Regions from separate parts of the Massilia sp. LjRoot122 genome, predicted to be linked through region 1. Evidence: predicted binding sites of a transcription regulator. Region 1 holds the regulator's gene; each other region holds the start of a gene.
The links. The regulator sigma-54, encoded in region 1, starts transcription at its own class of promoters, with help from an activator protein. The targets are predictions, from matches to a motif close to TGGCANGNAANCTGCTTT.

Region 2: a site for sigma-54 is predicted at 3,926-3,943, ahead of glnA (type I glutamate--ammonia ligase). Genes of this name have one in related genera too.
Region 3: a site for sigma-54 is predicted at 5,411-5,428, ahead of ACSQ25_RS06560 (PEP-CTERM sorting domain-containing protein). Genes of this name have one in related genera too.
Region 4: a site for sigma-54 is predicted at 4,111-4,128, ahead of prpB (methylisocitrate lyase). Genes of this name have one in related genera too.

Annotation. Positions count from the first base shown of each region.
Region 1 is NZ_CAXUPB020000001.1:5,091,807-5,099,107, forward strand. Features, by position in the region: gene rapZ (RNase adapter RapZ) at 12-890, shown strand; gene ACSQ25_RS22410 (enoyl-CoA hydratase/isomerase family protein) at 1,031-2,116, opposite strand; gene hpf (ribosome hibernation-promoting factor, HPF/YfiA family) at 2,256-2,609, opposite strand; gene ACSQ25_RS22420 (RNA polymerase factor sigma-54) at 2,668-4,140, opposite strand; gene lptB (LPS export ABC transporter ATP-binding protein) at 4,140-4,922, opposite strand; gene lptA (lipopolysaccharide transport periplasmic protein LptA) at 4,919-5,476, opposite strand; gene lptC (LPS export ABC transporter periplasmic protein LptC) at 5,508-6,110, opposite strand; gene ACSQ25_RS22440 (KdsC family phosphatase) at 6,120-6,650, opposite strand; gene ACSQ25_RS22445 (KpsF/GutQ family sugar-phosphate isomerase) at 6,650-7,301, opposite strand, start outside.
Region 2 is NZ_CAXUPB020000001.1:4,378,339-4,385,639, forward strand. Features, by position in the region: gene ntrC (nitrogen regulation protein NR(I)) at 1-619, opposite strand, end outside; gene glnL (nitrogen regulation protein NR(II)) at 691-1,764, opposite strand; gene ACSQ25_RS19155 (DUF4124 domain-containing protein) at 1,761-2,276, opposite strand; gene glnA (type I glutamate--ammonia ligase) at 2,442-3,857, opposite strand; gene ACSQ25_RS19165 (rhodanese-like domain-containing protein) at 4,142-4,600, shown strand; gene ACSQ25_RS19170 (CocE/NonD family hydrolase) at 4,736-6,691, opposite strand; gene ACSQ25_RS19175 (TAXI family TRAP transporter solute-binding subunit) at 6,753-7,301, opposite strand, start outside.
Region 3 is NZ_CAXUPB020000001.1:1,504,282-1,511,582, reverse strand. Features, by position in the region: gene ACSQ25_RS06580 (ligase-associated DNA damage response exonuclease) at 1-636, opposite strand, end outside; gene ACSQ25_RS06575 (RecQ family ATP-dependent DNA helicase) at 652-2,361, opposite strand; gene ahpF (alkyl hydroperoxide reductase subunit F) at 2,813-4,387, opposite strand; gene ahpC (alkyl hydroperoxide reductase subunit C) at 4,507-5,070, opposite strand; gene ACSQ25_RS06560 (PEP-CTERM sorting domain-containing protein) at 5,461-6,135, shown strand; gene ACSQ25_RS06555 (hypothetical protein) at 6,330-6,572, opposite strand; gene ACSQ25_RS06550 (hybrid sensor histidine kinase/response regulator) at 6,729-7,301, opposite strand, start outside.
Region 4 is NZ_CAXUPB020000001.1:3,958,719-3,966,019, forward strand. Features, by position in the region: gene acnD (Fe/S-dependent 2-methylisocitrate dehydratase AcnD) at 1-1,848, opposite strand, end outside; gene prpC (bifunctional 2-methylcitrate synthase/citrate synthase) at 2,002-3,162, opposite strand; gene prpB (methylisocitrate lyase) at 3,180-4,070, opposite strand; gene ACSQ25_RS17345 (cation acetate symporter) at 4,304-5,965, opposite strand; gene ACSQ25_RS17350 (DUF485 domain-containing protein) at 5,962-6,294, opposite strand; gene prpR (propionate catabolism operon regulatory protein PrpR) at 6,428-7,301, shown strand, end outside.

The DNA.
Region 1 (7,301 bases):
ATCATTGCCACATGCACATCGTCCTCATTACCGGTATTTCCGGCTCGGGCAAGTCGGTTGCCCTTAACGTCCTGGAAGACGCAGGCTATTACTGCGTCGACAACCTGCCGCCGGCCCTGCTGCCGGCCCTGGTCTACGCGGTCAGTGAAAAAGGCACGGAAAAGATCGCCGTCGCGGTCGATGCGCGCAGCGCCGAATCGCTGGTGGAGCTGCCGGTGAGCGTGCGCCACCTGAAGGAAGAAGGCCACAAGGTCAAGGTGATGTTCCTGACGTCCAGCACCCATTCGCTGGTCGCGCGTTTTTCCGAAACCCGGCGCAGCCACCCGCTGTCGCACGAACTGCGCCCGGGCGAAAACCCGGCTTCGCGCCGCACCCTGATCGAATGCATCGCCGAGGAACGCGAGCGCCTGTCGGCGATCGAGAACCTGGGTCACGTGATCGACACCTCGGAACTCTCGGCCAACAAGCTGCGCGCCTGGGTGAAGGAACTGACCGACATCGAACAGGCGCCGCTGACCTTGTTCTTCGAATCCTTCGCCTTCAAGGTGGGCGTGCCGCTGGATGCCGACTTCGTGTTCGACGTGCGCGCGATTCCCAACCCCTACTACGACCTGGCGTTGCGTCCCCTCACCGGCAAGGATGCGCCCGTGATCGCCTTCCTCGACGCGCAGCAGAGCGCCCTGGACATGCTGGAAGACATCCGCGCTTTCGTGGAAAAGTGGCTGCCCTCGTTCAAGACGGACAACCGTTCCTATCTCACCGTGGCGGTGGGGTGTACCGGCGGGCAGCACCGCTCGGTGTACATGGCGGAAAGGCTGGGGGCTTACTTCGGGAAGAGCGAGCGGGTGATCGTTCGGCATCGGGAGCAGCCCAAGCACGCTACGGTGTAATTAGCACCACCAGCTTTCAAACCGTCGTTCCGGCGAAGGCCGGAACCCAAGTTCGTTGCGTGCCTTTATCGTCCAGCGTAGCCGCTGCGCACGCAAACTTGGATCCCGGCCTGCGCCGGGATGACGGATCGAGCGTTAGCTTAGGAAAGATGCCGCAGCGGGTGCGCGTATTCAGGCCACACCGGCTCGAAGAACCTTGCCACCATCTCCGGCGTCACCTCGTCCAGCGTCGCCGGATTCCATTTCGGCTGGTTGTCCTTGTCGATCACCAGCGCCCGCACACCCTCCAGCACTTCACCGTGCTCGAAGTTGCGGCGCACCAGGTTGCGTTCCATGCGCAGGCAGTCCGCCACGTCCAGCGCGGCCCCGCGCAGCAGCAGTTCGCGCGTCACGCACATCATCAAGGGCGAGCGCTGGCGCATCGCCTTCAAGGCCTTCTGCGCGAACGGGTTCTCGTCGCGCGCCAGCGATGCCATGATCGCGCCCACCGTGGCGGCGCCGAAATGCGCGTCGATGACGGCGCGCTGGGCCTGCAGCTCGCTCGCACCCGCTTGCGCGGCAAACTGTGACGCGAAGCTGCGGATCGACGCCGGCAGCTGCGCGCCCGGGGTCGACTCCACCAGCGCCATCAGGCCGGCCAGCTCGGCGCCCGGCACGAACACGTCCGCCAGCCCCACGTAGAGCGCGTCGGCCGCGCCGATCGTCAGGCCAGTCAGGCCCAGGTACTGGCCCAGCTGGCCCGGCGCGTGCGACAGGAAGTGGCTGCCGCCGACGTCCGGGAACAGGCCGATGTTCACCTCGGGCATGGCCATCTTGGTGCGCTCGGTCACGATGCGCAGGCCGCAGTCCGGGCCGCCCTGGGCGATGCCCATGCCGCCGCCCATCACCACGCCGTCCATCACGGCAATGTAGGGTTTCGGGTAGAAATGGATCAGGTGGTTGAGCGCGTATTCTTCGGTGAAGAAATCTTCCAGCAGGGCGCTGCCGCCAGTCGGGCCGACCTGGCCCATCTCGTGGAAGAAGCGGATGTCGCCGCCGGCGCACAAGGCCTTCTCGCTGCTGCTGGTGATGACCACCGCCTCGATGCCCGCATCATCCTTCCACTGCAGCAAAATGGCGGTCAGGGCGCGCACCATGTCGAGCGAGAGGGAGTTCAGGGCTTTCGGCCGGTCGAGCGTGATGACGCCGGTGCGGTTGGCGACGCGGGTCAGGACGGTATCGGTCATGATGGTGTGCTGTGGTCGAAAAGACATGCATTCTACAGAACACCTGCGTAAAACTGGAAGCGTCGAAAAGTAACAAGCGCAGTAAACGCAAAAAGGGCGTCCCCTCAGACGCCCTTGCTGGTGTGCGGTCGCCCGTTATTTACGCGGCGGCGGCTTCTCCGTTGTCCGGAAGGCGCTTGTGCGCCACGTGGTTATGGTCTTGAAGCATGGATTTGTGTTTCAGAACCTGCCTGTCCAGCCTGTCCATCAGCGTGTCGATCGCTGCGTACAGATCCTGCGCCGCGCTTGCCACATGCAAAATCTTGCCCGATACCTGAAGGTTAATCTCGGCCTTTTGCCGCTTTTCTTTTTCGGTGAGGTTATCGATGGCAAGGAACACGTGGGTGTCGATCACGTGATCAAAATGGCGGGTGATGCGCTCGAGCTTATTCTGAACGTATTCACGGATGGCGGGGGTGACTTCGAGATGGTGGCCGCTGATTGTGAGGTTCATACACACTCCTTAGGGAAGGTGCCCTGCCCGCGCCACAAGGTGAGAGTGGGCAGTAGCTTTACAGGGATTTGCGGAGGCTGACGGGCGGAATCTTGAGCGCTTCACGGTACTTGGCAACCGTCCTGCGCGCGATGACCATACCTTGTTCCCCGAGCATCTCCGCGATCTTGCTGTCGGATAATGGGTTCCTAGGGTCTTCTGCTCCTGTCAATTGCGCAATGAGTGCGCGGATCGCCGTCGAGGAGGCTTCTCCCCCCGCTTCGGTGGCGACGTGGCTTCCGAAGAAGTACTTCAGCTCGAACATGCCGTGCGGGGTCAGCATGTATTTCTGCGTGGTTACACGTGAGATCGTGCTCTCGTGTAGGCCTAGTGTATCAGCTATCTCACGCAAAACAAGAGGGCGCATGGCAACCGCGCCGTGGCTGAAAAAGTTGCGCTGGCGCTCGACAATTGCCTCGGCGACACGCAGGATCGTGTCGAAACGCTGGCGCATATTCTTGATCAGCCACTTGGCTTCCTGCAGCTGTGCGCCCATCTGGCTTTCGCTCTTTCCCTGCTTGAGCAGGTTGGCGTACAGGGAGTTCACGCGCAGCTTCGGCATCACGTCCGGATTCAGCGACACCGCCCAGCCGCTCTTGGCGCGCCGCACGATCACGTCCGGCACCACGTAGTCGGACACGCCCGCGCCGAAGGCCGCGCCGGGGTGCGGATTGCACTGGCGGACCACGGCCTGCACTTCGCGCAGGTCTTCGTCGTCGCAGTCGAGCGCCTTCTTCAGCTTGGTGTACTCGCGCTGGGCGAACCAGGTCAAATACCCCTCGACGATCTTCAGGGCCAGGCGCCGCGTTACCATGGGCACGCCCGGCATACGGCGGATCTGCAGCGCCAGGCACTCGGCCGCGCTGCGCGCGCCGACGCCGACCGGATCGAGGCTCTGCACCAGCGCCAGCGCGCAGCGCAGCTCGTCCATCTCGATCTCGAGTTCTTCCGGCAGGCGCGCATGGATCTCGTCGAGCGGCTCTTCCAGGTAGCCGTTGTCGTCGAGCGCGTCGATCACCAGCTCGGCCAATGCGCGGTCGCGCTGGGTGCAAGCGCACATGCGGATCTGTTCGGCCAGGTGTTCGCGCAAGCTGATGCTCCCGGCTTCCAGCTGCGGGCGGCCATCCTCGTCGTCGCCGCTGCGGGCGCCGCCGCCCTCGCCGCCCCAGTCGCTGTCGGCCTCGCCGCGCTCGCCCTCGCTGCCGCCCTCATCGAAGCCCTCGCCTTCCGCCTTGGCGCCTTCTTCGGCCGCCGGCTGCGGCGCCGGCGCTTCGCCACTCGCCGGCGCGCTGTTGATGGCGCCGTCGGCCAGCAGGCGCACCGAGCGGTCGAGCGGATCGTCGAGCCGCTCGAGCAAGGGGTTGTCGTGCAGGATCTGCTCGATCTCCTGGTGCAGTTCGAGCGTGGACAGCTGCAGCAGCCGGATCGACTGCTGCAGCTGCGGCGTGAGCGCCAGGTGCTGCGAGGTGCGGAGCTGCAGGGATTGTTTCATTACATCCTGAAGTGTTCGCCGAGGTAGACGCGCCGCACGTTTTCGTTGGCGATGATGTCGTCAGGCCGGCCCGAGGCCAGCACCGCGCCCTGGTTGATGATGTAGGCGCGGTCGCAGATGCCGAGCGTCTCGCGCACATTGTGGTCGGTGATCAGGACGCCGATGTTGCGCTCTTTCAGAAAGCGCACGATGCGCTGGATCTCGATCACCGCGATCGGGTCGACCCCGGCGAATGGCTCGTCCAGCAGCACGAAGCGCGGATTGGTCGCCAGCGCGCGCGCGATCTCGACGCGGCGCCGTTCGCCGCCCGACAGCGACAGCGCCGGGTTCTCGCGCAGCTTCTCGATCTGCAGCTCGGCCAGCAGGGTGTCGAGGCGCTCGTTGATCTGGTCCTTGCTGAGCGGCTTGCCGTCCATGCGCTGCAGTTCCAGCACGGCGCGGATGTTGTCTTCCACCGTCAGCTTGCGGAACACCGAGGCTTCCTGCGGCAGGTAGGACAGGCCCAGCACCGCGCGCCGGTGGATCGGCAGGCTCGAGATGTCGGTGCCGTTGATGTCGATGGTGCCGGCGTCCGAGGGCACCAGGCCGACGATCATGTAGAAGGAGGTGGTCTTGCCGGCGCCGTTGGGGCCGAGCAGGCCGACCACTTCGCCGCACTCCACCTGCAGCGACACGTCGCGCACCACCAGGCGCTTGCCGTAGCTCTTCTGCAGGCCCTTGACGATCAGGGTGCTGCAGCCCTCGCCCGCCGAGGTCATCGCCGCCGTCATGGATGCCGTCATTGCTTGGCACCTTCTGCCGGCGCCGTGGTGCGGCGCGGCGCGATGATCAGGGTGCCGCGGCCGCCGCCCACCTTGCTGGCGCCGCTGGCGTCGTTGCGCACCTGCGCGACTTCGCGGCGGTTGTCGTAGGAGATGAAGGGGCCCTTGATCTCGTTGGTCATGCGGCCGCTCTCCAGCTCGCGCACTTCGGCGGCGGTGAACAGCTTCACCAGTTCGGCGCGCTCGTCGTATTCGATGCGCTGGGCCTGGCCCTCGACCCACAGGTCGGGACCGCCGTCGCGCTTCTGGCGGAAGGTGGCGGTCTTGCCGTTGTTCGCGGTAAGGGTCACGCTCATGTAGCCTTCCGGCGTTTCCTTGACCAGGGCGCGGTCGGATTTCAGCACCAGCGTGCCGCGCGTGAGCACGACGTTGCCGGTCAGGATGCGGGTCTGGGTGACCTCGTCCACGTCGAGCGAATCGAAGTTGATCACGGCCTGCTTGAGCGAATCGGCGCGCTCCGCCGAGGCGCCGAAGGCGGCCAGGGTGAGGCAGGCGGCTGCGATGAGTTTTTTCATGTTGCTTGTCCTGGGTTGCACGCGGCGCCGCTTATTCGCGGCGCTGGCGTGGCGGATAGATGATCTGGCCGCGGCTGGCCAGGTGCAGCTTCTGGGTCGCGTTGTTGGCGACCATGCCGGTGCCGGTCACGGTCGCGGCGCCGAGCTGCATCTCGATCGGCTTGTCGGTCTTGAGGATTTCCTCGTCGGGCAGCACGGTCAGCGCCTGGGTCCGCACGCGCAGCGCTTCGCTGGTCGGCGTGCCCGGACGCCGGATATCGACGTTGCCGAGCAGTTCGACGCGGTGTTCCTCGTGGTGGATGCGGGCGCGCTGGGCGACGATGTCGGTGCGCGGACGGCCCGGCGTCATGCCCTGCATGGCCGGCTGCTCGACCACGGAGACGTCGCCCTCCGGCGTATGCGCCAGGCGCTTGCCCGTCACCACGTAGCTCGGCTTGCCCTCTTCCGTCATGCGCACGAAGGAGAAATTCTCGACGATGTAGTCGGGCTCGCTCAGCGGACCGCCGAGGCGGCCGTCAGGGTCCTCGCTCTCCATCAGCTGCACCAGCCAGAAGCTGCCGAAGGCGCAGAAGACCGCGATCATCATGACCGTCAGGAGCTTCCAGCGGTGGGCGGTGCGCTTGTAGTTGACCATGCTGGGTCGTTATGCAAAGTACGGCGCGAGCGCCTGTTCATAAGTGCCCTGCGCACGCATGACGAGGTCGCAGACCTCGCGCACGGCGCCGCGGCCGCCCGCATTTTTCGTGACGTAGTGGGCGCGGTGCTGCACTTCCGGATGGCCCGAGGGCACGGTGACGGCGAAGCCGACACGGGTGAACAGCGGCAGGTCGATCACGTCGTCGCCGATGTAGCCGCACTCCTCGGGAGTGACTCCGGTTGCCGCCAGAAGTTCAGTGAAGCCGACGCGCTTGTCGTGGATGCCCTGGTAGACGTGGGAAATGCCCAGGTCGGCTGCGCGCTTGACCACGATCGGCGACTTGCGCGCGCTGATGATGGCGGTCTTGACGCCGGTCTTGTTCAGCAGCTGGATGCCGAGGCCGTCGAGCACGTTGAAGGTCTTGGTGACCTCGCCGTCCGGGCCATAGGTCAGGCTGCCGTCGGTGAGCACGCCGTCGACGTCGAAGATCATCACTTTCACGCGCGCCGCGCGCTGCATGTATTCCAACGGAGTCATCAAATCACCTTGGCGCGAGTCAGGTCGTGGATGTGGAGCGCGCCGACCAGGCGGTCATCTTGATCGACGACCAGCATCTGGTTGATGCGGAACTCTTCCATGACGGCGACGGCATCGACCGCCAGCTGTTCCGGATAGATGCGGCGCGGGTTCGCGTGCATCACGTCGCGGATCGTGATGTTCGAGAAGTCCTGCACGCGCTCGATCAGGCGGCGCAGGTCGCCGTCGGTGAACACGCCGACCGGGCGGCGTTCAGCGTCGACGACGGCTGTCATGCCCATGCCCTTCTGGCTGATTTCCAGCAGGGCGCGGGCCAGCGGGGTGTCGGGCGACACCGCGGGAATCGCGTCGCCGCTGCGCATCACGTCGCGCACGTGGGTCAGCAGGCGGCGGCCCAGGGCCCCGCCCGGGTGCGACATCGCGAAGTCTTCCTCGCGGAAGCCGCGCGCATCCAGCAGCGCCACGGCCAGGGCATCGCCCATCGCCAGGGTGACGGTGGTGCTGGTGGTCGGCGCCAGGTTCAGGGTGCAGGCTTCCTTGGCCACCGAGATGTCGAGGTGGATTTCGGACAGCTTGGCCAGGCGCGAATGCGGCTTGCCGGTCATCGAGATGACGTGCGTGCCCATGCGCCTGATGGCCGGCAGGATTTCC
Region 2 (7,301 bases), 710 kb from region 1:
CGAACAGTTCCGACTCCAGCAGGTCCTTGGGGATCGCCGCCGTGTTCAGCGCGATGAAGGGCTGCTGGGCGCGCGGGCTGTGCTTGTGCAGGGCGCGCGCCACCAGCTCCTTGCCGCTGCCCGATTCGCCCGTGATCAGGACCGTCACGTTCGACTGCGACAGGCGGCCGATGGCGCGGAACACTTCCTGCATCGCCGGCGCATGGCCGAGGATCTCGGGCGTCTCGGCGGGCGCCGCCTCGACGCTGGCTTCGCGCAGGCTTTCTTCGAGCGCGCGCCGGATCAGGGCCACGGCCTTGTCGATGTCGAAGGGCTTGGCGAGATAATCGAAGGCGCCGCCCTGGAACGAGGCAACCGCCGAATCGAGGTCGGAGAAAGCGGTGATGATGATGACCGGCAGGCCGGGATGGCGCGCCTTGACCGCGCCCAGCAGCTCGATGCCGGATTCGCCCGGCATGCGGATGTCCGACACCAGCACCTGCGGCGTGTCCGTCTCGAAGGCGGCCAGCGCATCCTGCGCGTTGGCGAAGCTGCGGGTCTCCAGGCTTTCGCGTGCCAGCGCCTTTTCCAGTACCCAGCGGATCGATGCGTCGTCGTCGACAATCCAGATTGGTTTCATGTGTTCGTGCTTCCCGTCGTTCGCGATCTACGATTCAATGGGGACCCACGGTGAAACCTGCACGCCCCGGCTTATGGCAAGGGCAGCAGGATCCGGAAATCCGTCAGTCCAGGCCGGCTTTCGCACTCGATCACACCCAGGTGCTGCTGCACGAAGGTCTGCGCCAGCGTCAGTCCGAGGCCGCTGCCGCCTTCGCGCCCGGAGACGAGCGGATAGAAGATGCGGTCGCGGATCTCGGGTGCGATGCCCGGTCCATTGTCGATGATATGCAAATCTAATGCCAGCCCATAACGGACCTTGGCCAGGGTGACCTGGCGCGCCACGCGGGTGCGCAGCACGATCTCGGCGTCACCCGCCGCGATGCGCTGTTTCAGGGCCTGGGCGGCATTGTGGGCGATGTTCAGGACCACCTGGATCAGCTGCTCCATGTCGCCCCTGAACTCGGGAATCGAGGCGTCGTAGTCGCGCCGGATGCTGAGGCCCGCCGGGAACTCGGCCAGGATCAGGCTGCGCACGCGCTCGCACACTTCGTGGATGTTGACGTCGCCGACGATATGCGGCTTGCGGTGCGGCGCCAGCAGGCGGTCGACCAGGGTCTGGAGGCGGTCGGCCTCCTTGATGATCACCTGAGTGTATTCCGAGAGGTCGGCCAGGTGATGGGGAGGGAGTTCGAGCTCGAGCAACTGGGCGGCGCCGCGGATGCCGCCCAGCGGGTTCTTGATCTCGTGCGCCAGGTTGCGGATCAGTTCCTTGTTGGCCTGGCTCTGGTCGAGGATGCGCTCCTCGCGGTCGAGCTTCAATTGCTGGACGTTCTCGCGCAGCTCGATCAGCAGCTCGCTCTCGCCGAGGGCGCTGACGATGCTGTTGACGTGCAGCGGCTCGCGCCCGCTGCGCTGCAGGACCAGGTCCTGGCGCAGGTCGGCGTACTGGTGGGCCAGCGCCTGGGCGCACAACGCGGCCAGCTCGGCGCCGTTGGCGAACAGCTCGGGCAGCGGCGCGCGCTGCAGCGACTTGAGCGAGAGTTCGAGCAGGTTTTCGGCGGCCGGATTGGCGTAGCGCACCTCGCCCGCGGGCCCGAGCAGCAGCACGCTCGAGGCCAGCAGGTCGAGGCCTGCGAAATGCGACGGTGCCGCCGACGGGCTCATCGGATGTTGCCGATCTCGCGCTGCAGCGCCTCGATGTTGCGCTCGGTGCGGCCGATCTCGTCGCGCATCGAGGCCACCCGCTCCTGGTACTTGGCGTAGTTGCGCTCGTTGCCCTGGCGCTCGGGCTCGCCCTTGTTGAAGTCGCGGCGCAGGTCGGCCAGCTTCTTCTGCTCGGTGCGCAGTTCGTCGTTGAGGATCTCGCGGCGGTCGTCGTCGCGCGCGCGCTGCTGGGCAGTATCGACGCGCGGGAAGCTGGCCGGGGTGACGGCGGCGGCCGGTCCCTGACTCATCGGACGGACGGCCGGAATCGGCGCCGAGGCGCGCGGCGGCGGAGGCGGCGCATAGCCCGGCAGGTCGAGGACCTTGCAGCCTCGGCGCGCGGTGTCGGTGAATTCGACCCTGCCCTGCTCGTCCACGCATTTGTAGACGGCAGCCTGGGCGTGGGCCCCGTTGTGGAGCGCCAGGCCGGCGGCCAGCACGATTGCGAAGCGTCGGAAGAAGCTGATTGTCATTCCCATCATGAGTCGGATTGCACAATAAAAGTGCAGCTATTGTAGTCCGAGGCGAGTGTACAGCAAGCATGAAAAAAGGCGGGGAAAGCCCTCGCTTTCCCCGCCTTTGTTACGAACGCTTACGCCCTGTGATGCATGAGCGCAACGGATTCGTTGACCTCTTGATTACGACGAGTAGTACATGTCGAATTCGGCCGGGTGCGGGGTCATGCGCATGCGCTGCACTTCGGTCATCTTCAGCTCGATGTAGGCGTCGATCATGCCGTCGCTGAACACGCCGCCGCGGGTCAGGAACTCGCGGTCCTTGTCCAGGGCTTCCAGCGCTTCTTCCAGCGAGGAGCACACGGTCGGGATCAGTTTGTCTTCTTCCGGCGGCAGGTGGTACAGGTCCTTGGTCGCGGCTTCGCCCGGGTGGATCTTGTTCTGGATGCCGTCCAGGCCCGCCATCAGCAGCGCTGCGAAGCACAGGTAGACGTTGGCCAGCGGATCCGGGAAGCGGGTCTCGATGCGGCGGCCTTTCGGGTTCGCCACGTGCGGGATGCGGATCGAGGCCGAACGGTTTTTCGCCGAGTAAGCCAGCTTGACCGGGGCTTCGTAGCCCGGCACCAGGCGCTTGTACGAGTTGGTGCCCGGGTTGGTGATCGCGTTCAGGGCACGTGCGTGCTTGATGATGCCGCCGATGTAGAACAGGGCGGTCTCCGACAGACCGGCATAGCCGTCGCCGGCGAACAGGTTCTTGCCGTCTTTCCAGACCGACTGGTGCACGTGCATGCCCGAGCCGTTGTCGCCGTTGATCGGCTTCGGCATGAAGGTCGCGGTCTTGCCGTAGCTGTGGGCCACGTTCCAGATCACGTACTTCATGTTCTGGGTCCAGTCGGCGCGCTCGACCAGGGTCGAGAACTTGGTGCCGATTTCGTTCTGGCCGGCGCCGGCCACTTCGTGGTGGTGCACTTCGACCGGGATGCCCATCGATTCGAGGATCAGGCACATTTCCGAGCGCATGTCCTGGAAGCTGTCGACCGGCGGGACCGGGAAGTAGCCGCCCTTGACGGTCGGACGGTGGCCGCTGTTGCCGCCTTCGATGTCCTTGTCGGTCGACCAGGAGGCTTCATCGGAGTCGATCTTGACGAAGCAGCCCGACATGTCGATACGCCACTTGATCGAGTCGAAGATGAAGAATTCCGGCTCCGGGCCGAAGAAGGCGGTGTCGCCGATGCCGGTCGACTTCAGATAAGCTTCAGCGCGCTTGGCGATCGAGCGCGGGTCGCGGTCGTAGCCCTTGCCGTCCGACGGCTCGATGACGTCGCATTGCAGGAACAGCGTGGTCTCTTCCATGAATGGATCGATGTTCGCGGTACTCGGGTCCGGCAGCAGCAACATGTCCGACGCTTCGATGCCCTTCCAGCCGGCGATCGACGAACCGTCGAAGGCGTGGCCCGATTCGAATTTGTCTTCGTCGAAGTGCGAGACCGGCACGGTCACGTGATGCTCTTTACCCCGGGTATCAGCGAAGCGCAAATCAACGAACTTGACCTCGTTGTCTTTGATAAGTTGAATTACGTCTGCAGCCGTCTTTGCCATTCGTATCTCCTGATTGAAAAGGGGGTGCCGCGCTGGAACACTCGCATCGCGGCAACTTGCTTTATGTCAAAGCATGAACCGTGCCAAGCCTGCGTTATGAACAAATGCACAATGCTTCTTTGGAATTCGTTGGTATCCGTCCTAGAATCGTCCCATCAGCCTCCTGCACTCCCGTGCAGCGGCGCACTACATTGGTGCAATCTTCCTGCGCGTGCACCATCGCAGCGCAGGATACACCGAACCAAGTTGGTGCATCGACTTTTCTTGTTCAGAACGGATCAACCATGACTAGCCTTGAGACCATCCTTGCCCAAGCCCGCCAGCGCGCCGCCGGCCAGCCCTATGCCGGCGCGGTCACGCCCGAAGAAGCCTTTGCGCTGCTGCGCAGCGATCCGCGTGTGAAGCTGGTCGACGTGCGCACCAACGCCGAGCGCGACTGGGTCGGCCGGGTGGCGATTCCCGACACCCAGCACGTCGCGGTGGAATGGGCCACCTATCCGGGCGGGGCGCCGAATCCCGCATTCGGTGCGCAGCTCCAGCAAGTGGCGCGCAAGGACGAGGTGCTGCTGTTCCTGTGCCGCTCGGGGGTGCGCTCGCGCCACAGCGCGCGGGTGGCGACCGAGCAGGGCTTTGCGGAGTCCTACGACATCCTGGAAGGCTTCGAGGGCGACCGGGATGCGGAGGGGCATCGCAAGACCATCGGCGGGTGGTGCAAGGCCGGGCTGCCCTGGATCGGGGCGTGATTTCGCTGGCGGGCGCTCTTGTAGGGTGGGCGGGTCTCCCGCCCATGCGGTGATAGTTATCGCAACCAAGCCGCAGCGCGTCCGTGCAAACGCTGGTTGAACGCGTGGGCAGGAAACCTGCCCACCCTACGAACATCAGTGTGCCGGCATTACCATTAGCTGTAACCCGGACGCAGCGCCCGGCGCGCGATAGACGCGCTGGGTCGCCTTCCTGAAATCTTCCGGCCTGGCCTTCGGAATATGCGTGAAGGTCTGCGGATTCAGGTCGATCAGCGGGAACCACGAGCTCTGCACCTGCACCATGATGCGGTGGCCGCGGCGGAAGCTGTGGTTGACGTCGCCGATGTCGAAGCTGAGCGCTTCCTGCTTGCCCGGCGTGAACGCCTCGGGCTTCTCGTAGCTGTTGCGGAACTTGCCGCGCAGCGGATTGCCGCGCACCAGTTGCTGGAAGCCGCCCAGCTTCAGCGCCAGCGGGCCGGTGTCGTTGCCCTTGCGCTCGGCGGGTGGCGTCGGGTACTCGGCCGGATAGACGTCGATCAGCTTGACCACCCAGTCGGCGTCGGTGCCGGTGGTCGACACGAACAGCTTCGACAGTACCGGACCGGCGATCGTCACGTCTTCTTCCAGCACCTCGCTCTGGTAGACCAGCACGTCGGGGCGGGTCGCGGCGAAGCGCTGGTCCGACACCATGTACTCGCGCGGCACCCCGGTGGCCGGATAGCCGATGAAGGGCACCGGCTTGCGCGGGTCGGCCACGTACTCGTCGTAGCCGGCGCCGCTGTTGCCGGCACTGGCCGGCTGTTGCCAGGCCAGCGTGCCGTTCGGGCCGAAGTACAGGGTGCGGGCCTTCGCCGGGGCTGGCGGCCAGGCCGCATAGCTGCGCCAGACATTGGTGCCGGTCTCGAAGGCCGTCACCGCCGGCAGCGCGCGCGCCGGCTTCACGCCCTTCAGGTGCTGCTCGAAGAAGGGGAACTGGATCTCGCGGCGGAAGTACTCGCTGGTCTTCGCATCGAAGCTCACGTGGCCGAGGCGTGCGCCCTCGCCGCGCGCCCAGCCGCCGTGTACCCAGGGTCCCATCACCAGCGCGTTCGGCGTGGCCGGGTTGTACTTGCCGACCGCCTTATAAATCGCGAAGGGCCCGGCCGGGTCTTCGGCATCGAACCAGCCGCCCACCGTCAGCACCGCCGCCTTCACGTTCTTCATGTGCGGCGTGATCGCGCGCGAGCGCCAGAACTCGTCGTAGGTATCGTGCTCGATGGTCGGCACCAGCAGTTCGCGCTGCTCGTCGCTCATGCTGGCCAGGATGTTCGGCAGCGTCAGGCGCTTCAGGAAGAAGTCGTAGGCGTCGGCCTCGCCGTACTCGAAGCGGGAGCGCTCCTTGTTGCCGGCGGTCGGGTTCTTCTGCGGCAGGAAGGCCGAGTAGAAGTCGAAGTTCGCCGACAGCATGAAGGCGCCGCCGTGGTAGGAGTCGTCACTCATGTAGAGGTCGGCGATCGGGGCCTGCGGCGAAGCGGCCTTGATTGCCGGGTGCGAATCGATGATGCTCGCGGCCGTGTAGAAGCCCGGATAGCTGATGCCCCAGATGCCGACCCGGCCGTTGTTGTTCGGGACGTGCTTGAGCAGCCATTCGACGGTGTCGTGCATGTCCTCGCTTTCCTGGCCCTCCCCTTTGGCGCGCTTGGACTTCGCATGCGGGGTCATCTCCTGCCACACGCCTTCGGACATGTAGCGGCCGCGCACGTCCTGGGTCACGAAGATGTAGCCGGCATCCTCCAGCTCGCGCGAAGGGCCGAGCGATTCGGGCATCCAGTCCACGCCGTAGCGCTGCTCGCCCTGCGCATACACGCCGGCGCTGTAGGGGGTGCGCTGTACCAGGAAGGGGTAAGGCTTCGCGCTGTCCTTCGGCACGTACACCGTGGTGAACAGCTTCACGCCGTCGCGCATCGGGATGCGGTATTCGTACTTGGTGTAGGACTCGCGCGGGCTGCGCTTCTGGACAGGAGAATCGGCTTGGGCTGCGGCGGTCTGCACGCCTGCGCTGCAAGCCAGCATCACGCCAAGTAGCAGGGTGGAAAACGGACGACGGATCATGGCTTCTTTCGGAAATGCGGAACAAAGACCGCCAGTGTAATCCGAATTCGCCCCGGTCTTGCTATTTCGCCAAGGGCACGGCGAGGCCATGCAGGTCGATGGTCCCGCGCACCCGTTCGCGCACGAAGTTGATGTGGCTGCGCAGGCGGTACAGTTCCTCCGCATAGGCGAGCGGAATCGAGATATGGTTGACGCGCTCCTCGATGTCGTCGAGACGCTTCAGCAAGCCTTCGCGCGCCCCTTCGCGGGCCTCCGGTTCGATGGCTTCCAGTTCCTGCTCTACCTTGCGCAGCTCGCCGTACCAGCGGTAGACGCGCGAACGCACCCGCCACACGTAGATCGGCGGCACGATCTTCGACAGCGGAATCAGGAGCGCCGCCAGCGCCACCGCCACCACCCACAGGCGCTCGAACAAATTGGCCAGCCAGAAGCGCATGTAGCGCTGCATGAAGGGCGGACCGTCCCGGTAGTAGCGCGCCGCTTCGCGCGCCACCGGGATCTCGGTGTACTTCGGCGACGGGAACTGGCCCTGCTGCTGGAACCAGCCCGCCTTGCCATGGATCTCCCCCGCCGACTTCACCAGCAAGCCCACCAGGGCGGGATGCAGGTC
Region 3 (7,301 bases), 3.6 Mb from region 1:
CGGCAATGCGACGCCGCCGGCGCGGTACACGCGGTTGAGCGGCTCCACCGCGCCATGGCAGACGATCGGGCCGATCGAAGCGTCCAGGCGCGACAGGATGCGCTGGGCCTTGCCGAAGGCGTAGGCGAAGACCACGCTGCAGCGCCCTTCCTCGGCATTGCGGCGCCACCAGGCGTTGATCTCGTCGATGGTCTGCTGCTCCGGGTCCCAGCGGTAGATCGGCAGCCCGAACGTCGATTCGGTGATGAAGGTGTCGCAGCGCACCGGCTCGAAGGGTGCGCAGGTCTTGTCGGGTTCCACCTTGTAGTCGCCCGAGGCCACCCAGACTTCGCCCCCGCACTCCATGCGGATCTGGGCGGAGCCGAGCACGTGGCCGGCCGGGTGCAGCGAGACGGTCACGCCCTTATGCGTGATGGTGTCGCCATACTCCAAGCCCTGCACATTGATGTCGCCGAGACGCGACTTGAGCACGTTGACGCCGGGGGCCGCCGACAGGTAGTGCCCGTGGCCGTAGCGCGCATGGTCGCCGTGGGCATGGGTGATCACCGCCCGGTCGACCGGGCGCCAGGGGTCGATGTAGAACCCACCGGGCACGCAATACAGTCCTTCCTTGCGGACGACGACCATGTCTCCCATGCGGCTCCTTTCGACTCAGGCCGGTTCGAGGAACTCGGCCAGGAAGGTACGCGGCTCTTCCTGGTCCGGAAACGCCAGTGTCACCTGCTCGCCGGCGACGGCAAGGATGCTGCCTTCGCCGTATTTCGGCGCCTTCGCGCGGCCGCCGACCTCGAACCGCGGACCGCTCGGTTCCGGCGCCGGTTCGTGGTCGAATTCGTCGTCGCGGATGGCGATGTCTTCCAGCAGCGCCGCCGGCGGATTCAGGCAGTTGTCGCACTTGCAGCACTTCTCGAAGCCCTCGACTGCATCGCCGAAATAGTCCAGCAGCAGCTTCCAGCGGCAAAAGCCGCTGACCGCATAGCCTACCATCTGGTCGAGCGCTTCGCGGTCGCGTTCGGCCTTCTGGACGTAGACCTCGGCCAGTTCCCCGAACACTTCCGGGTCAGGCTCCTTGTTGGTCGGCACATACTCGAGCTTGCGGTTCTGGCGCAGCAGCTTGCCATCCTTGAGCAGCTTGAGGCAGACCTTGAGCTTGGCTTCACCCGCCTCTTCCAGCGCCGTTTCCAGGCGCTCGCCCGTGACCGGCCCCTCCTCCGCCAGCTCGCGCACGACGGCGCAGACCGTCTGCAGCTCGGCCGCGCTCGGGTAGTGCTTGACCAGGAAGAACTGCTGGATGCGCTTGTCGTCCTGCAGGAAGAGCAGCGTGCAGTGCGCGTCCAGCCCGTCGCGGCCGGCGCGGCCCGACTCCTGGTAATAGGATTCGAGGTTGGCGGGAATCTGCAGGTGGATCACGAAGCGGGTGTCGCTCTTGTCGATGCCCATGCCGAAGGCATTGGTCGCCACCATGACGCGGCGCTCGCCGTTCATGAACATGTCCTGGTTCAGCTTGCGCTCGGCGCTGGGCAGCTTGCCGTGGTAAATCGTGACCGACTCGCCGGCCTCTTCCAGCACGGCAAGCATTTCCTCGGCCACCTTGACGGTCGCAGCGTAGACGATGCCGACGCCCGGCGTCTCCTGCACCAGCTTCAGGGCCTGGGCCAGCTTTTCCTGCGGATTGGTCGCCTGCAGCACGCGGTAATGCAGGTTCGGCCGGTAGATGCCCGTATTGATGACGTTCATCTTCGGGCGGTTGAGCTGCCGGCGGATGTCGGCGATCACGTCCTCGGTGGCGGTCGCGGTCAGGGCCAGCACCGGCGGCTTGCCGAGCGCGTCGATGGCGGAGGCGATGCCGATGTAGGCCGGGCGGAAGTCGTGCCCCCACTGCGAGATGCAATGGGCTTCGTCGATGACGACGATGTCGACGCTGACCTCCTTGAGCACGGCGATGAACTCGGGCGAGACCAGGCGTTCCGGGGTGCAGAACACGATTTCGCAAGCCTCGTTCGTGATCGCTTCCAGCGCCGCCGCTTCTTCCTCGGCGGACAGGCTGCTGTTGACCTGGACCGAGCGGATGCCCAGCTCTTCCAGTTTCTCGAGCTGGTCCTTCATCAGCGAGATCAGGGGCGAGACGACGATGGTGATCCCCTCGAGCATCTTGGCGGGGATCTGGTAACACAGCGACTTGCCGCCGCCGGTGGGCATGATCGCCAGGGTGTCCTTTCCGTCGAGGACGCTGTCGATCACGTGTTGCTGGCCTTCGCGCAGCTGCTCGATGCCGAAGACGGAGCGCAGCAGGCGACGGATGGTGTTGCGGCGCACGGCCACCAGGCCGCGGTGCAGGAGTTTGGGTTCGTGTCGGGTCATGATGGAGCTCACTCTATGCCCGCCGCATGCGCACACGTATAGGACTTAGCCTAGCTCCCCCGTAGGAACTCAACTTTTCGCGCGACCAAAAATCGTCGTGACAATGTCACAAGGTTTATTCCTACAAGCCCGCGGAGTTTTTGCCGATGGCAACGGATAGGGCAAATGCCTAAGATGGCTCCATCACCACTACGAATTCATCGATCAGGGAGTCTCATCATGGCACGCCATCATCCAATGACCTGGACCGCAGTCCACCTGGCTCTGGCCAGTGCGGCCACCTGGCTGCTGCTCGAGACCGAAGCGCTCACCGGGGCATTGCTGGTCGCCTTCCACTGATCGCACCGGCCTGCCGGCCGGTTACCGCTTACTGGAGCCGCGTCCTGTGCACCAGTAATAAAAACGCCACTTCCCTCACGGGAAATGGCGTTTTTTCTTGGCTTGCCTGCGCTTATGCGGCTTTTGCTTCTTCCTCTTCCACCGGCTGGCGCATCAGGTAATCGAAGGCTGCCAGCGAGGCCTTGGCGCCCTCGCCCACCGCGATCACGATCTGCTTGAACGGCACCGTGGTGACGTCACCCGCCGCGAACACGCCCGGGATCGAGGTCTGGCCCTTGGCGTCGACTTCGATTTCGCCGTGCGCCGACAGGTCCATCGTGCCCTTCAGCCATTCGGCGTTCGGCACCAGGCCGATCTGCACGAACACGCCTTCCAGCTCGACCTTCTTCACCTCGCCGCTATTGCGGTCCTTGTACGACAGGCCGTTGACGATCTTGCCGTCGCCATGGATCTCGGTGGTCTGCGCCGACTTGATCACGGTGACGTTCTTCAGCGAATAGAGCTTGCGCTGCAGGACCGCATCGGCACGCAGCTCGGCGCCGAACTCGATCAGGGTCACTTCCTTGACGATGCCAGCCAGGTCGATCGCCGCCTCGACGCCCGAATTGCCGCCGCCGATCACGGCCACGCGCTTGCCCTTGAACAGCGGGCCGTCGCAGTGCGGGCAGTAAGCCACGCCGTGGTTACGGTATTCGCGCTCGCCCGGCACGTTGATCTCGCGCCAGCGGGCGCCGGTGGCGATGATCACCGACTTGCTCTTCAATACAGCACCGGTCTCGGTGTGCACCTCGATCAGCTTGCCCCCGACCAGCTTGTTGGCGCGCTGGGTGTTCATGATGTCGACCTCGTAGTGCTTGACGTGCTCTTCGAGGGCGACGGCGAATTTCGGGCCGTCGGTTTCCTTCATCGAGACGAAGTTCTCGATGGCGAGCGTGTCCAGCACCTGGCCGCCGAAGCGGTCGGCCAGCACGCCGGTGCGGATGCCTTTGCGGGCGGCGTAGATCGCCGCGGCCGCGCCGGCAGGACCGCCGCCGACGATCAGCACGTCGAACGGGTCTTTCTTGTTCAGCTCAGCTGCCTTGCGGGCGCCGGCATTGGTATCGATCTTGGCCAGGATCTCTTCCACGCTGGTGCGGCCCTGGCCGAAGTGCTGGCCGTTCAGGAACATCATCGGTACCGCCATGATCTGGCGCGCTTCGACTTCTTCCTTGAACACGCCGCCGTCGATGGCGACCACCTTGATGCGCGGGTTAATCACCGACATCGCGTTGAGGGCCTGCACCACTTCCGGGCAGTTATGGCAGCTCAGCGAGATGAAGGTTTCGAAGACGTAGTCGCCTTCCAGGTTCTTGATCTGCTCGATGACGGCCTGGTCAAGCTTGATCGGGTGGCCGCCCACCTGCAGCAGTGCCAGCACCAGCGAGCTGAACTCGTGGCCGAGCGGCAGGCCGGCGAAACGCACGCCGATATCGGTGCCGACACGCTTGATGGCGAACGAGGGGGTGCGCTCCTTGGCGTCATCGGAGTGGCGCACGGTGATCTTGTCGCTCAACGCGGCGATTTCGCGGAGCAGTTCATCCATGTCGCGCGCCTTCGGCGAATCATCCAGCGATGCAACGAGCTCAATCGGCTGCACCACTTTTTCCAGATAGGCTTGCAACTGCTTCTTGAGGGTTGCGTCCAGCATGATGGTTTCCTTGACTATGACCTTGTTGTTCGGGGTATGGCGATGCCTGGGATCAAAATGGATCCCTGAAATGAACCGGGCCGCCAGGGCGGCCCGGGACAGTACTACTGAACTGCTATTTAGATCTTGCCGACCAGGTCCAGCGACGGGGTCAGGGTTTCAGCGCCTTCGGTCCACTTGGCCGGGCACACTTCGCCCGGGTGCGATGCGACGTACTGGGCAGCCTTGACCTTGCGCATCAGTTCCGATGCGTCGCGGCCGATGCCGTTGTCGTGCACTTCCATCAGCTTGATCTGGCCTTCCGGATTGATCACGAAGGTACCGCGCAGTGCCATGCCTTCTTCTTCGATCATGACTTCGAAGTTGCGCGACAGGGTGCCGGTCGGGTCGCCGATCAGCGGGTAGTTCACTTTCTTGATCGCGTCCGAGGTGTCGTGCCATGCCTTGTGGGCGAAGTGGCTGTCGGTCGACACGCCGTAGACGTTCACGCCCATCTTTTCGAATTCCGGCTGGAATGCAGCCAGGTCTTCCAGTTCGGTCGGGCAGACGAAGGTGAAGTCAGCCGGGTAGAACATCAGAACCGACCAGGTGCCCTTGAAGTTCTCTTCCGACAGATCGATGAACTTGCCGTTGTGGTAAGCGGTTGCCTTGAACGGCTTGATCTGGGTGTTGATGAGGGACATGTACTCTCCTGTTTTCGGGTGGTTGAAAGATTTGATAGACGCCAGTGTACCGACCTGGGCGTCTTTCGTGAAATTGATTGATGCGATACAGTCGATTGATTTTAACTATCGAGCAAGTATTGCTCTTCCCTCTTCCGAAGGGAAACCACGTCGGCGAAGCGGCGCGATCCGTGAAGTGTGGACGAAACGACAGCGTTGCGCAACCCATGTCCCAATCGTATGTGCGGTGGTCGCCACCACTATTGGCAGGATAAAAAGCAAGTGTCGGAATTTCTTACAGTTTTCTGGCGTATTAATTCTGCTTAACTTTAAGTGCTTGATTGAATTGGTTATTTCCTGTTGGCATGGATATTGCTACAGGAATTAGTACAACCAACACTCGAGGGATCCATGAAGCACATCATCACTACCTTCTTCGCAGCAGCAGCCTTCGCAGCAAGCAGTTTCGCATCGGCTGAAATCATCACGACTGACCCGGTGACCTATACTGCCGACAGCCTGGCCGCAGCGACGTTCAAGCTCGATCGCACGTACACCGAGAACGTTTTCGTCGACTTCAAGATCAGCTATGACGGCACCCTGATCGACAACTCATACGCGGGCCTGTACTTCGGCACCAAGCACACTGGCCCGAGCTTCGGCCTGAAAGCGAACTGCGGCAATGGTAAGTGCGCCAACGACGTCTACGGACGTACCCATGGCGAAGCCGGTGCCTTTGTCCCGAACAGCAATCTCGCCGAAGACACGGTCTACCACGTGATCGGCTACATGCAAAAGGTCGACAACAGCAAGTACTACAACCAGTTCGACCTGTGGTTGTTCAAGGATGTTCAGTCGTCGTTTGACCTGAGCAGTCTGGGCACCGCCCATGCTTCGTTCACGACGAAGGGCGCCAACAAGCTCGAGGACTTCAACGAGATCGGCCTGCGCACTTTCAAGATTGACGGCCGTAGCGTGACCCTTGACGATGTGCGCATCAACGCAGTGCCAGAACCAGGTTCGTTGGCACTGCTGGGCCTGGCCTTCGCCGGTCTGGCCACTGCCCGCCGCCGCAAGAAGTCTTGATAATGCGAGCCTGTGCCGGTAAAAGCACGGGCTTGAGGACGGAAGCTTCGATTAGACCTCCATATCCTGGAGGTCTTTTTTTGTCTGGGCAATTTGGGGGAAGGTCGACAACTGAATGTCAAGAGCCTGAATATTCCGAACATGGCAGCGTTTCGACGGCACTACGAAGGTCATTTGCCGAGGGAAGCTTGCCGTCATGGGACGCTCAAGTCCAAACTGAGCCTTGTGACGAGGAAGAAGGTGGCGAGCCCCAGGCCCAGGAGCGATAGCATGAAGACTGCCGCCACCTTGCCGGCCGCGCGCAGCACGGCGCGCTTCTCCTTCTCCTTGTCCTGCTCCTTCTTCCCTTGATCGTAATGCCACTTGATAGCGAAGAACATGCCCGTGCCTAGGGCGATAGCCTTGAACGTACCGGCGACGATAGGGAACCAATCCATGATGTTGAGTATTTCCAGGCTATTAATGAGAGAGGATAGAACGTCAGCGAAGCCATGCAAGGATGGTGGTGCTGCACGTTCTGATCCATTCTACTTAAAAGCACTATCCATACAGAGGGACAAAATGTCTCAGTTAAAATCCATACAAGATGAAGATCAGGCCGTCGTGACCGCCGGAACCGTCTGCTCGCAGGTCGGCAAAATCAGGGTAAAGGTCGAGCCCTCCCCCGGTTTGCTGGTCACGCGCAGCTCGCCGCCATGCGAGATCGCCAGCTGGCGCGAGATGTACAGCCCCAGGCCCAGCCCCTTCGGCTCGCCGTTGCGGGCGCCGCGCTCATAGGGTTCGAAGATGCGCTCCAGGTCGGCCGGGGCGATGCCCTTGCCTTCGTCGCGCACGTGGATGCTCACCGTGTCGTCCGCATACTGCACGCTCACCTCGACCGGCTGGCCGCCGCCATAGCGCAGCGCATTGGTCAGCAGGTTGACCACCACCTGCTCGACGCGGAACTCGTCCCAGCAGCCCTCCACCGGCGGATGCGGCTGCAGCGACAGCTTGCAACCGGTCGCGTTGGCCTGCAGCGACAGGTCGCTCACCACCCGCTCGAGCAGGTCCATCAGCTGCACCTGGCCCGGGCGGATCGACAGCTGGCCGCTGCGCATGCGCGAGACGTCGAGCATGTCGTCGATCAGGCGGATCATGGCCTTGATCTGGCGCTCGTCGCGCTTGAT
Region 4 (7,301 bases), 1.1 Mb from region 1:
TTCCCAGTAGGGCGGACGGCGGATGTAGGTGCTCTGCGGACGCCAGTCGTACAGCGGGCTGACCTTCTCGCCATCGTCGGCGACGCGCGCGAACATCGGCGTGTAGACCTTGCGGAACTGCTCCGGCTTGACGCTGCTTTCCACGATCGCGTCGATTTCCTCGTCGCTCGGCCACAGGTCGGCCAGGCGGATCTCTTTGCCCGAGGCGTCGACGCCCAGCACATCCTTCTCGATATCGAAGCGGATGGTGCCGGCAATGGCGTAGGCCACCACCAGCGCCGGCGAAGCCAGGAAGGCCTGCTTGGCATACGGGTGGATGCGGCCGTCGAAGTTGCGGTTGCCCGACAGGACCGCGGTCGCGTACAGGTCGCGCTCGATGATCTCCTGCTGGATGGTCGGATCGAGCGCGCCGCTCATGCCGTTGCAGGTGGTGCAGGCAAAGGCCACGACGCCGAAGCCCAGCTTTTCCAGCTCCGGCATCAGGCCGGCTTCTTCCAGGTACAGGGCCACGGCCTTGGAACCCGGCGCGAGCGAACTCTTGACCCAGGGCTTGCGCAGCAGGCCGGCGCGGTTGGCGTTGCGCGCGATCAGGCCGGCCGCGACCATGTTGCGCGGGTTGTTGGTGTTGGTGCAGCTGGTGATGGCGGCGATGATCACGGCGCCGTCCGGCATCAGGCCCGCTTCGTTCTCGACCACCCCGGAAATGCCGCGCGCCGCCAGTTCGGAGGTCGGTACGCGATTGTGCGGGTTCGACGGTCCGGCGATGTTGCGCACCACGCTCGACAGGTCGAAGGACAGCACGCGCTCGTACTGGGCGGTCTCGAGGCTGTCGGCCCACAGGCCGGCTTCCTTGGCGTAGGCCTCGACCAGGTGCACGGTCTCTTCCTCGCGGCCGGTCAGGCGCAGGTACTTGATGGTCTGCTCGTCGATGTAGAACATCGCGGCGGTGGCGCCGAATTCCGGCGCCATGTTCGAGATCGTGGCGCGGTCGCCCAGGGTCAGGGCGGACGCCCCTTCGCCGTAGAACTCGAGGTAGGCGGAGACGACTTTCGACTTGCGCAGGAACTCGGTCAGCGCCAGCACGATGTCGGTGGCGGTGATGCCCGGTTGCGGCTTGCCGGTCAGCTCGACGCCGACGATGTCCGGCAGGCGCATGTACGAGGCGCGGCCCAGCATGACGCTTTCCGCTTCCAGGCCGCCCACGCCGATCGCGATCACGCCCAGGGCGTCGACCATCGGGGTGTGGGAGTCGGTGCCGACCAGGGTGTCCGGATAGGCCACGCCCTTCTCGGACTGGATCACCGGCGACATGCGCTCAAGGTTGATCTGGTGCAGGATGCCGTTCCCCGGCGGGATCACGTCGACGTTCTGGAAGGCCTTCTTGGTCCACTCGATGAAGTGGAAGCGGTCTTCGTTGCGGCGGTCTTCGATGGCGCGGTTCTTGGCGAAGGCGTCCGGATCGAAGCCTCCGCACTCGACGGCCAGCGAGTGGTCGACCACCAGCTGGGTCGGGACCACCGGATTGACCAGGGCCGGGTCGCCGCCTTGCGCGGCGATGGCGTCGCGCAGGCCGGCCAGGTCGACCAGGGCGGTCTGGCCCAGGATGTCGTGGCAGACCACGCGTGCCGGGAACCAGGGGAAGTCGAGCTCGCGCTTGCGTTCGATGATCTGCTTGAGCGCATCTGGCATGCTGGCCGGGTCGCAGCGGCGGACCAGGTTCTCGGCCAGCACGCGCGAGGTGTAGGGCAGCGTGTCATAGGCGCCGGGCTGGATGGCGTCGACCGCGGCGCGCGTGTCGAAGTAGTCCAGCGAGGTGCCCGGGAGGGGTTTGCGGTGATTGGTGTTCATCATGGTGATGCTCGATATAGCCAGATTGATCAGCTAACCGTAAGACCGTCATCCCGGCGAAGGCCGGGATCCAATTTTGCGTGAGTGGCCCTGCAAACAAACTTGGGTCCCGGCCTTCGCCGGGACGACGGATCAGAGGGCGATGGTACTAAATTACTTCCGATCCGCGATCGGCACGAACTGCAGGTCTTCCGGACCCACGTAGTTCGCGCTCGGGCGGATGATCTTGTTGTCGATGCGCTGCTCGATGATGTGCGCGGCCCAGCCCGAAGTGCGCGAGATCACGAACAGCGGGGTGAACATGGCGGTCGGCACGCCCATCATGTGATACGAGACGGCCGAGAACCAGTCCAGGTTCGGGAACATCTTCTTGACTTCCCACATCACCGATTCCAGGCGCTCGGCGATGTCGAACATCTTCATCGATCCGGCTTCCTGCGACAGCGTGCGCGCCACTTCCTTGATCACCACGTTGCGCGGGTCGCTGATGGTGTACACCGGGTGGCCGAAGCCGATCACGACTTCCTTGTTCGCCACGCGGTTGCGGATGTCGGCTTCGGCCTCGTCGGCGTTCTCGTAGCGCTTCTGGATCTCCAGCGCGACTTCGTTGGCGCCGCCGTGCTTCGGGCCGCGCAGCGCGCCGATCGCGCCGGTGATGGCCGAGTGGATGTCGGAGCCGGTGCCGGCGATCACGCGCGAGGTGAAGGTCGAGGCATTGAACTCGTGTTCCGCGTACAGGATCAGCGAGGTGTGCATCGCGCGCACCCAGGACTCGCGCGGCTTTTCGCCGTGCAGCATATGCAGGAAATGGCCGCCGATCGAATCGTCATCCAGCTCGACGTCGATGCGCTTGCCCGAATGGCTGAAGTGGTACCAGTACAGCAGCATCGAGCCGAACGAGGCCATCAGGCGGTCGGCGATGTCGCGCGCGCCCGGGACATTGTGGTCGTCCTTTTCCGGCAGCGTGCAGCCCAGCACCGACACGCCGGTGCGCATCACGTCCATCGGGTGGGCGCTCGCCGGCAGCGCCTCGAGCGCGCTCTTGACCGCCTGCGGCAGGCCGCGCAGCGACTTCAGCTTGGCCTTGTAGCCCTTCAGTTCCGCGCTGGTCGGCAGCTTGCCGTGCACCAGCAGGTAGGCGATTTCCTCGAATTCGCAGGTGGTGGCGACATCCAGGATGTCGTAGCCGCGGTAGTGCAGGTCGTTGCCGGTCTTGCCGACCGAGCACAGGGCGGTATTGCCGGCGGCGACGCCGGACAGGGCCACCGATTTCTTCGGCTTGAACGTTGGGGTCTCGTTGTTCTGGGTGCTCATGCGTCGAATCTCCTGAATTACTTGGTCTTTTTCTGGGCGAACAGCGCGTCGAGCTTCTGCTCGTAGCTGTGGTAGTCGATGCGGTCGTACAGCTCGGCGCGGGTCTGCATCGTGTCGATCACGTTCTTTTGGGTGCCGTCGCGGCGGATCGCCTGGTACACGTTCTCGGCCGCCTTGTTCATGGCGCGGAAAGCCGACAGCGGGTACAGGGCGAGGCCGACGTTCGCGCTGCGCAGCTCGTCGAGCGTGAACAGCGGGGTCGCGCCGAATTCGGTGATGTTGGCCAGCACCGGCACCTTCACGGCCTCGGCGAACTGTTTATACATCTCGAGGCTGGTCATCGCCTCCGGGAAGATCATGTCGGCGCCGGCTTCCACGCAGGCAACCGCGCGCTCGATGGCGGCGTCCAGGCCTTCCACGGCCAGCGCGTCGGTGCGCGCCATGATGACGAAGTTCTCATCCGTGCGCGCGTCGGTGGCCGCCTTCACGCGGTCGACCATCTCGTCCTTGCTGACGATTTCCTTGCCCGGGCGGTGGCCGCAGCGCTTGGCGCCGACCTGGTCCTCGATATGGCAGGCGGCGGCGCCGGCCTTGATCAGCGAGCGCACGGTGCGCGCGACATTGAAGGCCGAGGCGCCGAAGCCGGTGTCGATGTCGACCAGCAGCGGCAGGTCGCAGACGTCGGTGATGCGGCGCACGTCGATCAGGACGTCTTCCAGGCTAGAAATGCCGAGGTCCGGCAGGCCCAGCGAACCGGCGGCGACGCCGCCGCCCGACAGGTAGATCGCGCGGTAGCCGGCGCGCTTGGCCAGCAGCGCGTGGTTGGCGTTGATGGCGCCGATGACCTGCAGCGGGGATTCTTCCTGGACGGCCTTGCGGAAGGCGGCGCCGGCGGAGTGGTGGGTCATGCTGGTCCTTTCGAATGATGCGTTGTTAATGCACTCTATTAATGCAAGCAGCGTGCCAGTAAGCGACCGTCGAAAATTTTCCACATAATCAATCACTTAGTACAAGACTTAGTGGAAGGAAGTTCAGCTAGCCGGCTCATCTGTTTCATTTCAATGCAACGTGAAACGCCAAATGAAACATGATAACAATAAAAAAACCCCGCCGCAGCGGGGTTGGGGGGGAAACGGATGACTTAGTGCGCTGCTGCCGCAGAAGCGCCGATACCGGTCTCGGAGCGCACTTCCTGCGCTTCGAAGCCAGCCCTGTCGATTGCCGCGCGCGGGCTCTTGTCGGTCACCGAGAAGAACCAGATGCCGAAGAAGCCCACCGCCATCGAGAACATCGCCGGCGAGGTGTAGGGGAAGATCGGCGCGGCGTTGCCGAGCACGTCGACCCACACCGACTTCGACACCAGGGTCAGCACGACCGCGGTCGCCAGGCCCAGGAAGCCGCCGACGGTGGCGCCGCGGGTGGTGCAGTCCTTCCACAGCACCGACATGAACAGTACCGGGAAGTTGGCCGAAGCGGCGATCGCGAAGGCCAGCGACACCATGAAGGCGACGTTCTGCTTCTCGAACGCGATCCCGAGCAGCACCGCGATGACGCCGAGTGCGATGGTGGTGATCTTCGAGACCTTCAGCTCGTCGGCGCTGTTGGCCTTGCCCTTCTTGAACACGGTGGCATACAGGTCGTGCGACACGGCCGAGGCGCCCGACAGGGTCAGGCCGGCCACCACCGCCAGGATGGTCGCGAAGGCCACCGCCGAGATGAAGCCCAGGAAGATGTCGCCGCCGACGGCCTGCGCCAGGTGGACCGCCGCCATGTTGTTGCCGCCCATAAGCTTGCCGGCCGCGTCCTTGAAGGCCGGGTTGGTCCCGACCAGCACGATCGCGCCGAAGCCGATGATGAAGGTGAGGATGTAGAAGTAGCCGATCCAGGTGGTGGCCCACAGCACCGACTTGCGCGCTTCCTTCGCGCTCGGGACGGTGAAGAAGCGCATCAGGATGTGCGGCAGGCCGGCGGTGCCGAACATCAGCGCCATGCCGAAGGAGATCGCCGAGATCGGGTCTTTCAGGAAGCTGCCCGGGCCCATGATGGAATCGCCCTTGGCATGCACTTCGGTCGCCGTGGCGAACAGTTGTTCAGGGCTGAAGTTGTACTGCGCCAGCACCGCGAAGGCCATGTAGGAAGCGCCCGACAGCAGCAGGACGGCCTTGATGATCTGCACCCAGGTGGTGGCGGTCATGCCGCCGAACAGCACGTAGACCATCATCAGGATGCCGACCAGGACCACCGCGATCCAGTATTCGAGGCCGAACAGCAGTTTGATCAGCTGGCCGGCGCCGACCATCTGCGCGATCAGGTAGAAGGCCACCACGACCAGGGTGCCGGAGGCCGCGAACACGCGGATCGGCTTCTGGTGGAAGCGGTAGGCGGCGACGTCGGCGAAGGTGTAGCGGCCCAGGTTGCGCAGGCGCTCGGCCATCAGGAAGGTGATGACCGGCCAGCCGACCAGGAAGCCGATCGCGTAGATCAGGCCATCGAAGCCGTCGAGGAAGACCGCGGCCGAGATGCCCAGGAAGGATGCGGCCGACATGAAGTCGCCGGCGATCGCCAGGCCGTTCTGGAAGCCGGTAATGCCGCCGCCGGCGGTGTAGAAGTCGGAGGCCGAGCGGGTCTTGGCGGCGGCCCACTTGGTGATGAACAGGGTCATCACCACGAACAGCGCGAACATGCTGATCGCGGTCCAGTTGGTGGCCTGCTTGGTGGCCTGGCCGAGGTCGGGCGCGGCCATGGCGGCGCCGCCGGCTGCCAGCGCGAGCAGCGCGATGAAGGAACGGTGCAGGGTCTTCATGCGGCCACCTTCTGCTTGCCGCCCTCGGCCACGCGGGCCTTGATGGCGTCGGTCAGCTGGTCGTACTCGCCATTGGCGCGGCGCACGTAGATGGCGGTGACGACCACGGTGAACAGGATGACGAACAGGCCCAGGGGGATACCCCAGGTCATGACGCCGTCGCCGACACGGCTGCCCATGAATTCCTTGTCGAAGGCGCAGAGCAGGGTGAAGCCGTAATACACGACCATCATGCTCCAGGTGAGCATCCAGCCGAAGCGCGAACGCTTCGTGACCAGCTTGCGGTAATTGGGGTCGGCCTTGACCCGCTGTACGATGTCTTGATCCACTTTTGTCTCCGGTTATCTATTCTGGTGATGCCTGGTATTCAGGGCTGGAGTCAATCCTAAGGGCGCGCCCTTACCTCAGTCTTACGCTTGCTTACGCCTAACTGACAGCAGCCGACCCTGCTACACTTGATACATGAGCCCATCCACACGCAGCCCCATGGACGGCGGCGACAAGCCGGTCATCTGGACCGTGTCGGTATCGCGCCTGTTCGACCTGTTCCGCGACATCACCCTCGAGTACGACCACCTGGCGACGATCGAACCGCTGCACCTGGGTTTCGACGAGGCCGTGCGCACACTGCGCGAGCGCCTGGCGACCGAGCACTGCGACGTGGTGATCGCCGCCGGCTCGAATGCCGCCTACCTGAAGGGCCGGATCCCCGTCCCGGTGGTGGTGGCCAAGGCCAGCGGCTTCGACGTGATGCAGGCGCTGGCGCGCGCGCGCCGCGTCTCGAGCCGCATCGGCGTGATCACCTACCAGGCACCGCTGCGCGAGCTGGCCGAGTTCGCGGACACCTTCGGCATCGCCATCGCCCAGCGCACCTACGTGACCGAGGAAGACGCGCGTGCCGGCATCAATGAGCTGAAAGCCTCGGGCATCGAGGTGATCGTCGGCGCAGGCTTGACTACGGACCTGGCCGAGGAAGCCGGCCTGACCGGCGTGTTCCTGTATTCGGCGGCGTCGATCCGCCAGGCCTTCGACGATGCGCTCGAGACCGCGCGCCTCACCCGCCTGGAGGCGGGACGCGGACGGCGCGTCGCCGCGGCGGACAGCCGCCGCGCGCGGCGCGGCCTGCACGACCTGCGCGGGGAATCGGCCGCGATGGAGCGCCTGCGCCAGACCGTGGTGCTGTACGCGCGGTCGCCGGCCACGGTGCTGATCGAGGGCGAGACGGGCAGCGGCAAGGAGCTGGTGGCGCAGGCGATCCACCGCGAAGGACCGCACCGCGCCGCCAACCGGCCCTTCGTGGCGGTGAACTGCGGCGCGATCGCGGAATCGCTGCTGG